Regions from separate parts of the Paraburkholderia sp. J94 genome, predicted to be linked through region 1. Evidence: predicted binding sites of a transcription regulator. Region 1 holds the regulator's gene; each other region holds the start of a gene.
The links. Region 1 encodes HrcA, which represses chaperone genes, less so after heat shock. Its sites were predicted from a motif close to TTAGCACTCNNNNNNNNNGAGTGCTAA; they were not measured.

Region 1 (3,457 bases):
TGCGCGTTCCAGTAGTGATGTACCTGCGCAGCCAGCGCGGCGATATAGGCCGGATGGTCGTGATAGCCGCGCAGCGTGCGGATCTCGGGCTGATTGCGCATACGCCGCAGTGCAGCAAACGCGGCGTCGAAGGCGGTGGCCGTGGTCGAGGCCGAATACTGCGGATACATCGGCACCAGCAGGATGCGTTCGGCGCCCGCGAGCTTGAGCTGATTGAGCATCGCCGGAATATCGGGCGTGCCGTAACGCATCGCGTAATCGACGATCACGGTGTAGTCGTTGATTTGCAGCAGATGACGCAGCGCGTCGGTCTGCTTCTGCGTGTGCACGCGCAGCGGCGAGCCTTCGGGCGTCCAGACGGCCGCGTATTTTTTCGCCGACGAGCGTCCGCGCAGCGGCAGGATCAGCGCGCGCAGGATCACCTGCCAGATCGGCGCGGGGATCTCGACCACGCGCGGGTCGGAGAGAAACTGCGCGAGATAGCGGCGCACGGCGCGCGGCGTGGGCGCGTCGGGCGTGCCGAGATTGATGAGCAGCACCGCAACGCGATGCGCGACAGCGGATTGCAGGGGCCGCTCGAGGTCGAAACGCATAGGCGATCAGGGACGCCGCGCGAGCAGCGCAGCAACGGTTGCACAAGGGATCATTATAGCGGGCGGCTTACGGTGGGCCAGGCGGTGCGGGTGCGATGAACTTGCAGCGGGTGTGGGCTGGGCAACGCAGCGGCGCCGCAACGCTCGCGCTGCAACGTTAGCCATTCGGCTAATGGCGCGCCGCCCCGCTTTCGCCGATCATGACCTGCAAGGCGCCGGGTTTTGCCCTAGTTCTGGCTGAGCGTGAGCGAAAGCAGCCGCGCGGTGATGTCCACGATCGGAATCACGCGGTTGTAGGCCATGCGCGTCGGGCCGATCACGCCGAGCGTGCCCACGATCTTGCCGTTCACTTCGTACGGCGCGGTCACCACGCTCATTTCCTCGATCGGCACGAGTTGCGACTCGCCGCCAATGAAGATCTGCACGCCCTGCGCGTGGCTGGAGACGTCCAGCAGTTGCAGCAGGCTGGTCTTCTGGTCGAACACGTCGAACAGCTTGCGCAGCCGCGCCATGTCCGAGGACAGATCGGCCACTTCGAGCAGGTTGCGCTCGCCGGAGATGAGCACGGTCTCGCCGGTGTCGGATTCCTCGGTGCTCGCGGTCACGGCCGCGTGCATCAGCGTGGTCATGTCGCCGCGCAGCGCGTCGATTTCCTCGCGCAGCCGGCGGCGCACCTCGTCGAACGAGAGGCCCGCGAAATGCGCGTTGATGTAATTGGAGGCTTCGATCAGCTCGGAAGGCGCGAAGTCGCGCTGCGTCGCCATGATGCGGTTCTGCACGTCGCCTTCGGGCGTCACGATGATCAGCAGGATGCGCTTGTCCGACAGGCGCATGAACTCGATCTGCTTGAACACGTGGCTGCGGCGCGGCGTCAGCACCACGCCCGCGAACTGCGAGAGGTTCGAGAGCACGCTGGCCGCCGCCGCCACCACTTTCTGCGGCTCGCCGGGGCGCAGCGTGGTTTTCACCGCGCGCGTGAGGGCGTCCTCGTCGGCGGAGGGCTCCACCGTGAGCATGGTGTCGACGAACAAACGGTAGCCGCGCGGCGTGGGCACGCGGCCAGCCGAGGTGTGCGGACTCGAGACGAGCCCCAGCTCCTCCAGGTCCGACATCACGTTGCGGATGGTCGCCGGGCTCAGTTCCAGCCCGGAGAATCGCGACAGCGTGCGCGAGCCGACCGGCTGACCTTCGGCGATGTAGCGCTCGATCAGCGTCTTGAGGAGGGTTTGTGCGCGGGGATCTAACATGACTGAAAATTTTAGCCTAATGCCGGGTTCGGGGCGAGTACGCACGCGGGCGGCCGGGCGTCCGTGGGCCGCCCGGCGCGCGGCATATCGGGCGAAATGCACGGCTGTCATCGGCGCGTCACCAGCTTTTGCGAGAAAGGCGCCGCGTTTCACGAGAAAAGCGCGCACGGGCGCATGGCCGCGGAAGGCGTGTTTTTTCGCCCGCTGCCCCGCCCGTATTGGCTCCCAGGTTCTTTTCGGGACCTGACTATGGTGTAATTGCGGCATGCAGATCCAGAAGATCCAGAGCCAGTTCAAGACGGTTGCGCTCGTCGGGCGCAGTAACACGCAAGGCATCGGCGAGCCGCTGATGGCGCTCGCCCAGACTATTTCGCAACGCGGCTTCGAAGTCGTGTTCGAAGCGCAGACCGCCCAGGAAATCGGCGCCAGCGGCTATCCCGCGCTCCAGCCCGCCGAAATCGGCGCGCGCGCGGACGTGGCCGTGGTGCTCGGCGGCGACGGCACGATGCTCGGCATCGGCCGCCAGCTCGCGCCCTACCGCACGCCGCTCATCGGCATCAACCACGGGCGGCTCGGTTTCATCACCGACATCCCGTTCTCCGACATGCAGGAGATCGTGCCGCAACTGCTCGCGGGCAGCTTCGAGCGCGAGGAGCGCTCGCTGCTCGAATCGCGCATCACGCGCGACGGCGACCCGATCTATCACGCGCTCGCCTTCAACGACGTGGTCGTGAACCGCAGCGGCTTCTCCGGCATGGCGGAGCTGCGCGTGCACGTGGACGGGCGCTTCATGTACAACCAGCGCTCGGACGGCCTGATCGTCGCCACGCCCACGGGCTCGACGGCTTACGCGCTGTCGTCGCAGGGGCCGATCCTGCATCCGCAGCTGCAGGGCATCGTGCTCGTGCCGATCGCGCCGCACGCGCTCTCGAACCGCCCGATCGTGCTGCCCGACGACTGCAAGGTGAGCATCCAGATCGTTGCGGGCCGCGACGTCAACGTGAATTTCGACATGCAGTCGTTCACGGCCGTCGAGCTGAACGACGTCATCGAAGTGCGCCGCTCGCGTCATACCGTGCCCTTCCTGCATCCGGTCGGCTATAGCTACTACCGCACGCTGCGCAAGAAGCTGCACTGGAACGAGCATCCGTCGCTGCAGGACGACCCGCAGGACTAAGCGCGGCCACCCCGCCACAACACTGTATAAACGGCACGCCAGCCCGACTCAAGACGCCATGCTCCGCCACCTTTCGATACGCGACTTCGTGATCGTCGCCGCGCTCGACCTCGAATTCGACAGCGGTTTTTCCGTGTTCTCCGGCGAGACGGGCGCCGGCAAGTCGATTCTCATCGACGCCCTCGCGCTGACGCTCGGCGCGCGCGCCGACGCGGGCGTCGTGCGCACGGGCGAAAGCCGCGCCGACATCACCGCCGAATTCGACACGCCGCCGCACATCCAGCAATGGCTCGACGAGCACGCGCTCGCGCTGCCCGACGGCGAGCGCGTCGTCATGCTGCGCCGCGTCGTCGACAGTAACGGCCGCTCGCGCGCCTTCATCAACGGCACGCCGGCCACGCTCGCGCAACTGCGCGATGTGGGCGAGCGGCTCGTCGATA
Region 2 (3,457 bases), on a different contig from region 1:
GCATGGGCGCAGGCCGCGGGCGTCGAGACCGCGAATCCCTATGGCCTCGACGCGCTGTGGAAGAACGGCGACTTCGTCGCGCGCTTCGTGCTGCTCGTGCTCGTCGCCATGTCGATGGGCAGCTGGTACATCATGGTCACGAAGTTCGTGGAGCAGTCGCGCGCCAATCGCCGCGCGAAGTCGGCGGACCAGCAGCTTTGGGAAGCGGCCTCGCTCGCGGCAGGTGCGGCGCAACTCGACGAGCGCTCGCCGTTTCGCTTCATCGCCGAAACGGGCATCGAGGCAGCCGAGCATCACGACGAGGTCCTGCTCGAAGAAGTCGATCGCAATACGTGGATCCAGGTGAGCATCGACCGCTCGATCACGAACGTCGGCAACCGCTTGCAGGACGGTCTCGCGTTTCTCGCGACCGTCGGTTCGACCGCGCCGTTCGTCGGCCTGTTCGGTACGGTGTGGGGCATTTATCATGCGCTCACGGCGATCGGCATCGCGGGTCAGGCGTCGATCGACAAGGTCGCGGGTCCGGTGGGCGAGGCGCTCATCATGACCGCGATCGGTCTCGCGGTCGCCGTGCCGGCCGTGCTCGGCTACAACTTCCTCGTGCGCCGCAACAAGTCGCTGATGGAGCGCGTACGGGCATTCGGCGCGCAACTGCACACGGTGCTGCTGTCGGGGCGCAAGCGCAAAGTGCGCGCCGTCGCCAACGCGGGTTGAGCGCGCGAAGAGAATCATCATGGCCATGAACGTAGCCCAGGACGGTGGCGAGGACGAGGTGATCGCCACCATCAACACGACGCCGCTCGTCGACGTCATGCTCGTCCTGCTGATCATCTTTCTCATCACGATTCCGGTGGTCACGCATACGGTTCCCGTGCAATTGCCGAAGGAAACCGTGAGTCCGTTGCAGACCAAACCCGACGCCATCGAAATCGCCGTCGACAAGGACGGCAACCTGTTCTGGAATGAACGGCGCGTCGACTCGCCCACGCTGCTCGCGCAACTGAAGACGGTTTCGCAGCGCAATCCGCAACCCGAAGTGCACGTGCGCGGCGATCAGACCACGCGCTACGAATTCATTGGCCGCGTGGTGACCGACTGCGAACGCGCGGGCATCACGAAGGTGTCGTTCATCACGCAGCCGCCCGCGCGCGGCGGTTGAACGAGAGGAGAGAGTCATGGCCATGCAGATGAACCCGACGCCGGGCGACGAACCGGACGTGATGGTGGACATCAATACGACGCCGCTGATCGACGTGATGCTCGTGCTGTTGATCATGCTGATCATCACGATTCCGATCCAGATGCACGCGGTAAAAATGGATCTGCCCGTGGGCAATCCGCCGCCGCCCGCCGCGCCGCCACCGGTCGTGCAAGTCGATATCGATGCGAGCGGCGCGCTCGCGTGGAACGGCGCGCATCTTCAGGATCACGCCGATCTCGAGCGGCATATGGCCGACGTCGCGGCGCAGTCCGACCAGTCGGAAATCCATCTTTTGCCGGACAAGGCAGCGCCGTATCGCGCGGTGGCCGAAGTGCTCGCAGCCGCGCAGCGCGAGGGCGCGACGAAGATCGGTCTCGTGGGGAACGAGCAATACATGCAGTGAGCGTGCGGTGAGCGCGCGGTAACTGCGCAGAAAAACTGGGGATGGCCTTCGTTCGATGAGAGCGAGAGGACTTCGTTATGGCGAACGGCGTGCCGTTCGCTTTTTTTTTGCGCGTCGAATTCAATACGCGACCGGCCATATCGATTGCAGGCATCGCGCGATATCGAATTGCCAATCCGTTATTGGAGCGCGGCGAGCGTGTTTTCTATACTCGGTTATCCATCAGCACTCGCCTTTAACGAGTGCCAGCCCATCGCCGATATCGTAAAAGGAAATTGCCCATGAGCCTGCGCCCATTGCATGATCGCGTGATCGTCAAGCGTCTCGATCAGGAAACCAAAACCGCTTCGGGCATCGTGATTCCCGATAGCGCCGCCGAAAAGCCGGACCAGGGCGAAGTGCTCGCCGTCGGTCCTGGCCGGCGCGATAACGATGGGCGCCGCATCGCGCCCGATCTCAACGTGGGCGACCGCGTGCTGTTCGGCAAATACGCCGGGCAGACCGTGAAGGTCGACGGTAACGAACTGCTCGTGCTGCGCGAAGAAGATATCGTCGCAGTCGTTCAATCCTGAGGAAGCATCGATCATGGCAGCGAAAGACATCGTATTCGGCGACATCGCCCGTAGCAAACTCATCGAAGGCGTGAATATTCTCGCCGACGCCGTGAAAGTCACGCTCGGTCCCAAGGGCCGCAACGTCGTGCTCGAACGCAGCTTCGGCTCGCCGGTCGTGACGAAGGACGGCGTGTCGGTGGCGAAGGAAGTGGAGCTTGCCGACAAGCTGCAAAATATCGGCGCGCAGATCGTCAAGGAAGTGGCGTCGAAAACGAGCGACGCCGCCGGCGACGGCACGACCACGGCGACCGTGCTGGCTCAGGCCATCGTGCGCGAAGGCCAGAAGTATGTGGCAGCCGGACTCAATCCGCTCGATCTGAAACGCGGTATCGACAAGGCGGTGAGCGCCGCGATCGAGGAGCTGAAGAAGATCAGCAAGCCGACCACCACGAGCAAGGAAATTGCGCAGGTCGCGACCATTTCGGCCAATGGCGAGGAATCGATTGGCCAGCGCATTGCGGAAGCGCTCGACCGCGTGGGCAAGGAAGGCGTGATCACGGTGGAAGACGGCAAGTCGCTCGACGACGAACTCGATGTGGTCGAAGGCCTGCAATTCGATCGCGGCTATCTTTCGCCGTACTTCATCAATAACGCCGACAAGCAGATCGCCGAACTCGACAATCCGTTCATCCTCCTGCACGACAAGAAGATTTCGAATATCCGCGATCTGCTGCCGGTGCTCGAACAGGTGGCGAAGGCCGGACGTCCGCTGCTGCTGATCGCCGAAGACATCGAAGGCGAGGCGCTTGCGACGCTCGTCGTCAACAATATTCGCGGCGTGCTCAAGACGGTGGCCGTGAAGGCGCCGGGCTTCGGCGATCGCCGCAAGGCGCTGCTCGAAGATATCGCGATTCTCACGGGCGGTCAGGTGATCGCCGAGGAAACCGGGCTGGGACTCGACAAGGCGACGCTTGCCGAACTCGGCCAGGCCAAGCGCGTGGAGATCGGCAAGGAAAGCACGACGGTGATCGACGGCGCGGGTCAGGCCGCTGCGATCGAGGCACGCGTGAAGCAGATTCGCGTGCAGATCGAAGAAGCGACGTCCGACTACGATCGCGAGAAACTGCAGGAACGCGTGGCGAAACTCGCGGGCGGTGTCGCCGTGATCAAGGTCGGCGGCGCGACCGAAATCGAAGTGAAGGAAAAGAAGGACCGCGTGGACGACGCACTGCACGCGACGCGCGCGGCGGTGGAAGAGGGCATCGTGCCGGGCGGCGGCGTGGCGCTGATTCGCGTGCG
Region 3 (3,457 bases), on a different contig from region 1:
CGAAGAAGAACAGGCCGACGAAGGTGGATTCGAGGAAGAAGGCCGCGAGCCCTTCGACGGCGAGCGGCACGCCGAAGATGTCGCCGACGTAGTGCGAGTAGTACGACCAGTTGGTGCCGAACTGGAATTCCATCGTGAGGCCGGTGGTGACGCCCATCACGAAGTTGATCGCGAACAGCTTGCCCCAGAACTGCGTCATGTCCTTGTAGATGGGCTTGCCGGTCATCACGTAGACCGACTCCATGATGACGAGCAGCCACGAGAGCCCGAGCGTGAGCGGCACGAACAGAAAGTGATAGAGCGCGGTGACCGCGAACTGGAGGCGCGAGAGATCGACGGTTTCGCTAATGGGCATGGTGCTCCCCTTGTTGAGGGTTCGTCCCGGCCGGCGCCGGCACGGAGAGAATGGCCTGGGCAACTTCGGCTGGCGGCATGTTCATGTTTTCGGCCTGCGGATGACTGAAGAAGGCGTACTTCAGCGCCATCAGCAGCACGAGCTTGAAGGCGAGAACGAGAACGATGTCGCGCGCGAAGGTCGGGCCGCGCGCCCACTGGAGGATGCGTGTGCGCAGGAGGGGGCGCGGGTGGGCAGCGTGGCCGGATGTCGAGATCATGACGATGACTGTTGCCCCTAAAACTTGTTCTCTGGCCAGGCCGTGCCGCCGCCCGGATTGGTGTACCTGTTGTGTACAAGGATTCTAGGAGTGGTGTCATCAGGACACCGTGACAAGAAGCCGCGAGCGCCTGCCTCACCGATCAGTAATGCGATCCGTTTTGCTAGAAATCAATTTTTTGGGGTCGCATTCTGATGTTTGCAGCCATGTATCAGATTAGGACTGCATGGCATGCGAAAGCATCTTACGAAGGAACGCTGAGGGGCGGCGTGAACGTGTACTTATTTCTGTCGCCGGAAAAGAAAAAGCCCCGTTCCTTTCGGAGCGGGGCTGTCGGCGTCACGCCCGCGAGGCGGGCGGCGCTTGGCAAGGTTGGCGCGTTAGGCGTAGGCGGCCAGTGCCGTGCGCATCTTCTTCATCGCGCTTGCCTCGATCTGGCGGATACGCTCGGCCGAGACGCCGAATTCGTCGGCCAGTTCGTGCAGCGTCGAACCGCCCGAACCGTCGTCGGCGACATTCAGCCAGCGCGCCTCGATGATGCGGCGGCTGCGCGGGTCGAGCGCTTCCAGCGCGCTGGCGATGCCGTCCGACTGCAGACGGTCGCGGTCGCGCGCGGCCATCACGGCGGTCGGCTCGCTATGCGAGTCGGCGAGCCAGGCGATCGGCGCGAACGATTCCTCGCCGTCGTCGGTCTGGCTTTCCAGCGCGATGTCGGCACCCGACAAACGCGTTTCCATCTCCACGACTTCCTCGCGCTTCACATTCAGTTCCTGCGCCAGGCCGTCGATTTCCTCCGGCGTGAACGACTGCAGGCCCTGCTTGTGGCTGCGCAGGTTGAAGAACAGCTTGCGCTGCGCCTTGGTGGTGGCGACCTTCACCATGCGCCAGTTGCGCAGGATGTATTCGTGGATTTCGGCCTTGATCCAGTGCATCGCGTACGACACGAGACGTACGTTTTGCTCGGGGTCAAAGCGCTTCACGGCCTTCATCAGACCGATGTTGCCTTCCTGGATCAGGTCGGCATGCGGCAGACCATAGCCGAGGTAATTACGGGCGATCGAGACCACGAGGCGCAGGTGCGACAGCACCATGCGGCGCGCGGACTCCAGATTGTTTTGCTCGCGAAATTCAGTCGCGAATTGGCGCTCCTCTTGCGGCGTCAACATCGGGACCCGGTTCACGGCCTGGATGTAGGCGTCGATGTTGCCCAGTTGGCCGGGCAGCAGGGAAGCGTTCGCGAGCGCCAGGGCACCTGAACCCGCGGCCTTGGCCGGCTTGGTGTTCAGCGTACCCGAAAGGGTCATTGCCATTGCGTTGCTCACGTAGCGAACTCCTCAGGAATCTTGCAAAAGTCAGACTGCGACTCCACGTTGGATGTTAGCACTCTGAATCAGCGAGTGCTAATACTTGGAGTCGGTAGGGGCTTCATGGTTCCGTGTTCTCTATCGAAATAGTTGTTTCGATAGATTTCGACAAGAAGCCGGGAGGCAGACAGGACGGGCTTTCCAGCCCGATGCGGCTTGCGCACACCCGCAAACCGAAGGAAAACTCTAGAACGATGGCGCCGCGCGCAGCGGTCGCGGCAAGGAAATAGGGACTGGATAAGCGCTGACAGGACTGGAAAACCGGGTCTCTCAGGGACTGCGCCGCGCTGGCGGTCGCGCCCGAATTCTGCTCACGGAACACATCTAATAGACATCAGAATACGCCGAAAGTGCTGCGATGCGACATCGCGGCGCAGGGCTCGCCGTGCTTGAGCGTGCGGCGCGTCACATAACTGTGCGTGCAGACGTCAGGCGGGATCGCGTAGCGCGAACGGCCTTTCTGACAGCCATATCGGGGCGATCCTTTTGATCGCAAGTATCCATGCGCCCAAACCTGGTATAAATTTCAGCGAAATGCATGCGTACATCTTCTGTGCGAACCGGCGCGAGCGGCGCGGGGTCGTGCGCAAGGGGCTCGGGCAATGGTGGCAAAAGTAATCGAAGCGATTCGCGGACTGGAGCGCGAGCGGTTTCGCGCGATGGTGGATGGCGACGGCACGTCGCTGGATCAACTGCTGTCCGAGAACGTCTTCTTCGTTCACACGAACGGCAAACGCGAGACCAAGCAGCAGTTCATCGACGCGATCACGGCGGGGCGCCGGCGCTACCGTCAGATCGAGATCCAGTCGCAGGACGTGCTGCCCGTGGGCAACGAGACCTGCGTGGTGTCGGGGCGCGTGCTGATCGAGATGGAAGCGAACAACGGCGCGCTGTTGTTTCCGATTGCCTACACGGCGATCCAGACGCAGGAGGATGGCCACTGGCGTCTGCTCGCGTGGCAGGCGACGCGTTGCGCGATCGAGTGAGATCCGGTAAGTCCACTCGCCGATCCGCCGTCTAGGGCGTTTCGGGCGCACGCCAGCGGCCCGTTTTGCCGCCGGCGCTCAACGGCGCCGCCTCCAGGTTTGCTGCTTTTTGCTGCTAACTTTCCAACTTTTGATCGCTTCTTGTCGCGTTCGTGGCGCGATCAGGCCGCTACGAGTTCGTCGACTGCCTGCCATGCCGCGCGGTTGATCGCGCTGATCACGGCTGCGGTCACGGCCTGGGCCGCGTCGCCGGCCACGCCTACGCCATGGCGCAGCGCCTGACCGCCCACACGGGCGCCGACGAACACCGCCGTTTCGCCTTGCGCGGTGCGCGCGGTTTCAAACGACGTGATCTCCACGCTTTCATCGGCAACTTCGGCGAACGCTGCCGCGACAGCTTGCGCATGGGCTTCGTCGATCTGTGCCGACGAGGCAATCGCCACGTCGCGGCCTTCGAAGCGCGCGCGGCCCGCGCCGGCCTGCGTCGCCGGAC
Region 4 (3,457 bases), 130 kb from region 1:
GTTGTAGCCGTAGTTGCCCGAACCTTGAGCAACCGCTGCCACGACGACCGACGCTTCTTCGCCGCCGTTCGTGACGATCTGGCGCAGCGGCTCTTCCATCGCGCGCAGGACGATCTTGATGCCTGCGTCCTGATCGGCGTTGACGCCCTTCAGGCCCGTCACAGCAACGCGAGCACGGATCAGCGCAACGCCGCCGCCCGGGACGATGCCTTCTTCAACGGCAGCGCGGGTTGCGTGCAGCGCGTCTTCCACGCGTGCCTTCTTTTCCTTCATTTCGACTTCGGTCGCAGCGCCGACCTTGATCACTGCCACGCCGCCTGCCAGCTTGGCAACGCGCTCTTGCAGCTTTTCACGGTCGTAGTCCGACGTCGCTTCTTCGATCTGCGTGCGGATTTGCTTGACGCGCGCTTCGATGCTTGCGGCTTCGCCTGCACCGTCGATGATCGTCGTGTTTTCCTTGCCCACTTCGATACGCTTCGCTTGACCGAGTTCGTTCAGCGTTGCCTTTTCGAGCGTCAGGCCGGTTTCTTCCGCGACGACTTGACCGCCGGTCAGGATCGCGATGTCTTCCAGCATGGCCTTGCGGCGGTCGCCGAAGCCCGGAGCCTTGACAGCGACAGTCTTCAGGATGCCACGGATGTTGTTGACGACCAGCGTTGCCAGAGCTTCGCCTTCGACGTCTTCAGCGATGATCAGCAGCGGACGGCCAGCCTTCGCGACTTGTTCCAGGATCGGCAGCAGATCGCGGATGTTCGAGATCTTCTTGTCGAACAACAGGACGAACGGGTTGTCGAGAACGGCAACTTGCTTGTCCGGGTTGTTGATGAAGTACGGCGACAGGTAGCCGCGGTCGAACTGCATACCTTCGACGACTTCGAGTTCGTCTTGCAGCGACTTGCCGTCTTCGACGGTGATGACGCCTTCCTTGCCGACCTTGTCCATCGCTTCAGCGATACGGTCGCCGATCGACGAATCGCTGTTCGCCGAGATCGAGCCGACTTGCGCGATTTCCTTGTTGGTCGTGCAGGGCTTGCTCAGCTTGCGCAGTTCTTCGATGGCGGCTGCAACAGCCTTGTCGATGCCGCGCTTCAGGTCCATCGGGTTCATGCCCGATGCGACGTACTTCATGCCTTCGCGGACGATCGATTGCGCGAGGACGGTTGCCGTCGTCGTGCCGTCGCCTGCGTTGTCGCTGGTCTTGGAAGCGACTTCCTTGACCATTTGCGCGCCCATGTTCTGGAGCTTGTCCTTCAGCTCGATTTCCTTCGCGACCGAGACACCGTCCTTGGTGACCGTCGGGCCGCCGAACGAGCGCTCGAGGACGACGTTGCGGCCCTTCGGACCCAGCGTGACCTTCACTGCGTTGGCGAGAATGTTCACGCCTTCAACCATCTTGGAACGGGCGGAATCGCCGAACACGACGTCTTTAGCTGCCATCTTCTAACTCCTTGAATTCTTGATGAATGAGCGGTGGGCGAAAATTACTTCTGCACCACGGCCATGATGTCTTCTTCGCGCATCACGAGCAGTTCGTTGCCATCGACCTTGACGGTCTGGCCAGCGTACTTGCCGAACAGGACGCGATCGCCGACCTTGACGTCGAGTGCGATCAGGGAGCCTTTATCGTCGCGCTTGCCCGGGCCCGTGGCCAGGACTTCACCTTGATCCGGCTTTTCTGCCGCTGCGTCCGGGATCACGATGCCCGAAGCGGTCTTGGTTTCTTGATCCAGGCGCTTGACGATCACGCGATCATGCAAAGGACGAAGGTTCATGGATAGATCCTCTCTCTTGATTGGGACTTGAAGAGACTCAAGAAAACCTGGTTGGCGAAGGTGCCAGCCAGAGATATGTGTACACCGGAGCGTTGTTAGCACTCTCATGCGGTGAGTGCTAATTATATGGACGGGTAGTGACAAATTCAAGAAGGAGGGCACAGGTGTCGAAATTCAGCCCTTTCCCTGAGCCGTTCGGACAGGACGAGCAGATCGGCGCGGCGATTCCACAAGCCGCTGAAGACGGATTAGCCCCGTAAAAACAAGGACTTGGTCGGCGCGGCGCGCTCTAACCCCTGACCGCTCGCGCCACCTCGCAGGCACTCGAAAACCGCCTTTTCCGGGCGTCGCGCCCCTGCCGACCGGATTTCTTTTTCGCCCAGGGGAATCCCCACCCAGCGCGGCGACGGCGTCGATTCCACCCTATTTGCCAGCCCGTCAGTCAATGGGACAAGCGCGCTCGCCTACTCGAACCGACGGCCGGATTGTCAGTCAGGGCCACGCACTTGGTGCCCCACCCCACGGAGTCCGCCACGGAAATCACGCAGCATGTTGGCCAGTACACCGTCTCGCCTGCCCCCACGCCAATTACAAGCCCAATGACGAATCTAGCCCCCCGATCTCGCTATGACGTCCTCGACGGGCTGAGAGGCATCGCCGCGATGATGGTCATGGCGTACCACTTCACGATGCACGGGCCGTCGCCGCTCTTCCCGAACGGGAGTATTTGCGTCGATCTCTTTTTCATTCTGAGCGGCTTCGTCATTTTCCACGCTTACGGGGAAAAGCTCGCCAACCATTCGATAAGCAACTCGCGCTATCTCGTCAAGCGCCTGATACGCCTTTATCCGATGCTTTTCATCTCGTCGCTCATTGGCATTCCGACGCTCGTCTTGATCAACAACGTGGCTCTCGCCAACTTCTCGTACCCGGGTCTGATATCGGCGACGGCATCCAATCTGCTGATGATTCCGTATCTGGGCGACAGAGCGATCAACAATATGGGCATAGCGGGCCATCCGGACCCCAGCTCGGCGTCAATAGGCGCAATTTTTCCCATCAACGATCCCGCGTGGTCGCTGTTCTTTGAAATCGTGGCAAGCGGCTTGTTCGTGCTATTTATCCGGGCCAGCGAAAAGAAGTTGATCACCATTGCGATATGGGGCGCGCTCACCACCCTGATCATCGCCGTGCTGCTGGAAGTCAACGCCGGTCGTTTTGCGCTTCAATTCGGACTGGGCTGGGCCACATCGAATTTCCTCGGCGGATTTAGCAGAGTCGTGTATGGATTTGCGACGGGCATACTCATTTATCGACTGCACTTTCGCAACAGCCAGCCAGTTGCGCTCGTCGCTTTCCGAAAATTGATCCCCTCTGACGTGGTGCTCTATACGCTATTTGCTGCCGTCTGCGCGTTTCCTTATCTCATGAAGGGAATTTATCCATTCTTTATTGTTTTCGCGATCGCTCCGGTGCTGGTTTGGCGCGGAGCGGAACTCGACCTCTCATCAAAGCTGTCCGGTTACGCGGCCGGCCTTCTTGGCCGACTGTCGTACCCAATCTATCTGCTTCACTTCCCGATCGGCAGACTGGTCTTTGCCATGTCCCGCAGCGGACACCCTATGCATGCCGCCCTTATCGCGATCACTGCAACGCTAGTCGCTGCTTACCTCGTTGAGCGCTTC

Region 2: groES (co-chaperone GroES) is a predicted target of HrcA. The motif match lies at 1,827-1,853, and genes of this name have one in related genera.
Region 3: rpoH (RNA polymerase sigma factor RpoH) is a predicted target of HrcA. The motif match lies at 1,992-2,018, and genes of this name have one in related genera.
Region 4: U4Y88_RS09535 (co-chaperone GroES) is a predicted target of HrcA. The motif match lies at 1,868-1,894, and genes of this name have one in related genera.

Annotation. Positions count from the first base shown of each region.
Region 1 is NZ_CAJMZH010000004.1:56,120-59,576, reverse strand. Features, by position in the region: gene hemH (ferrochelatase) at 1-593, opposite strand, end outside; gene hrcA (heat-inducible transcriptional repressor HrcA) at 821-2,176, opposite strand; gene U4Y88_RS09020 (NAD kinase) at 2,106-3,017, shown strand; gene recN (DNA repair protein RecN) at 3,076-3,457, shown strand, end outside.
Region 2 is NZ_CAJMZH010000011.1:73,197-76,653, forward strand. Features, by position in the region: gene U4Y88_RS23670 (MotA/TolQ/ExbB proton channel family protein) at 1-714, shown strand, start outside; gene U4Y88_RS23675 (biopolymer transporter ExbD) at 734-1,159, shown strand; gene U4Y88_RS23680 (ExbD/TolR family protein) at 1,182-1,604, shown strand; gene groES (co-chaperone GroES) at 1,886-2,176, shown strand; gene groL (chaperonin GroEL) at 2,190-3,457, shown strand, end outside.
Region 3 is NZ_CAJMZH010000008.1:86,241-89,697, reverse strand. Features, by position in the region: gene U4Y88_RS18380 (cytochrome ubiquinol oxidase subunit I) at 1-355, opposite strand, end outside; gene cydP (cytochrome oxidase putative small subunit CydP) at 345-614, opposite strand; gene rpoH (RNA polymerase sigma factor RpoH) at 995-1,924, opposite strand; gene U4Y88_RS18365 (nuclear transport factor 2 family protein) at 2,581-2,964, shown strand; gene leuA (2-isopropylmalate synthase) at 3,126-3,457, opposite strand, start outside.
Region 4 is NZ_CAJMZH010000004.1:184,046-187,502, reverse strand. Features, by position in the region: gene groL (chaperonin GroEL) at 1-1,437, opposite strand, end outside; gene U4Y88_RS09535 (co-chaperone GroES) at 1,482-1,772, opposite strand; gene U4Y88_RS09530 (acyltransferase) at 2,372-3,457, shown strand, end outside.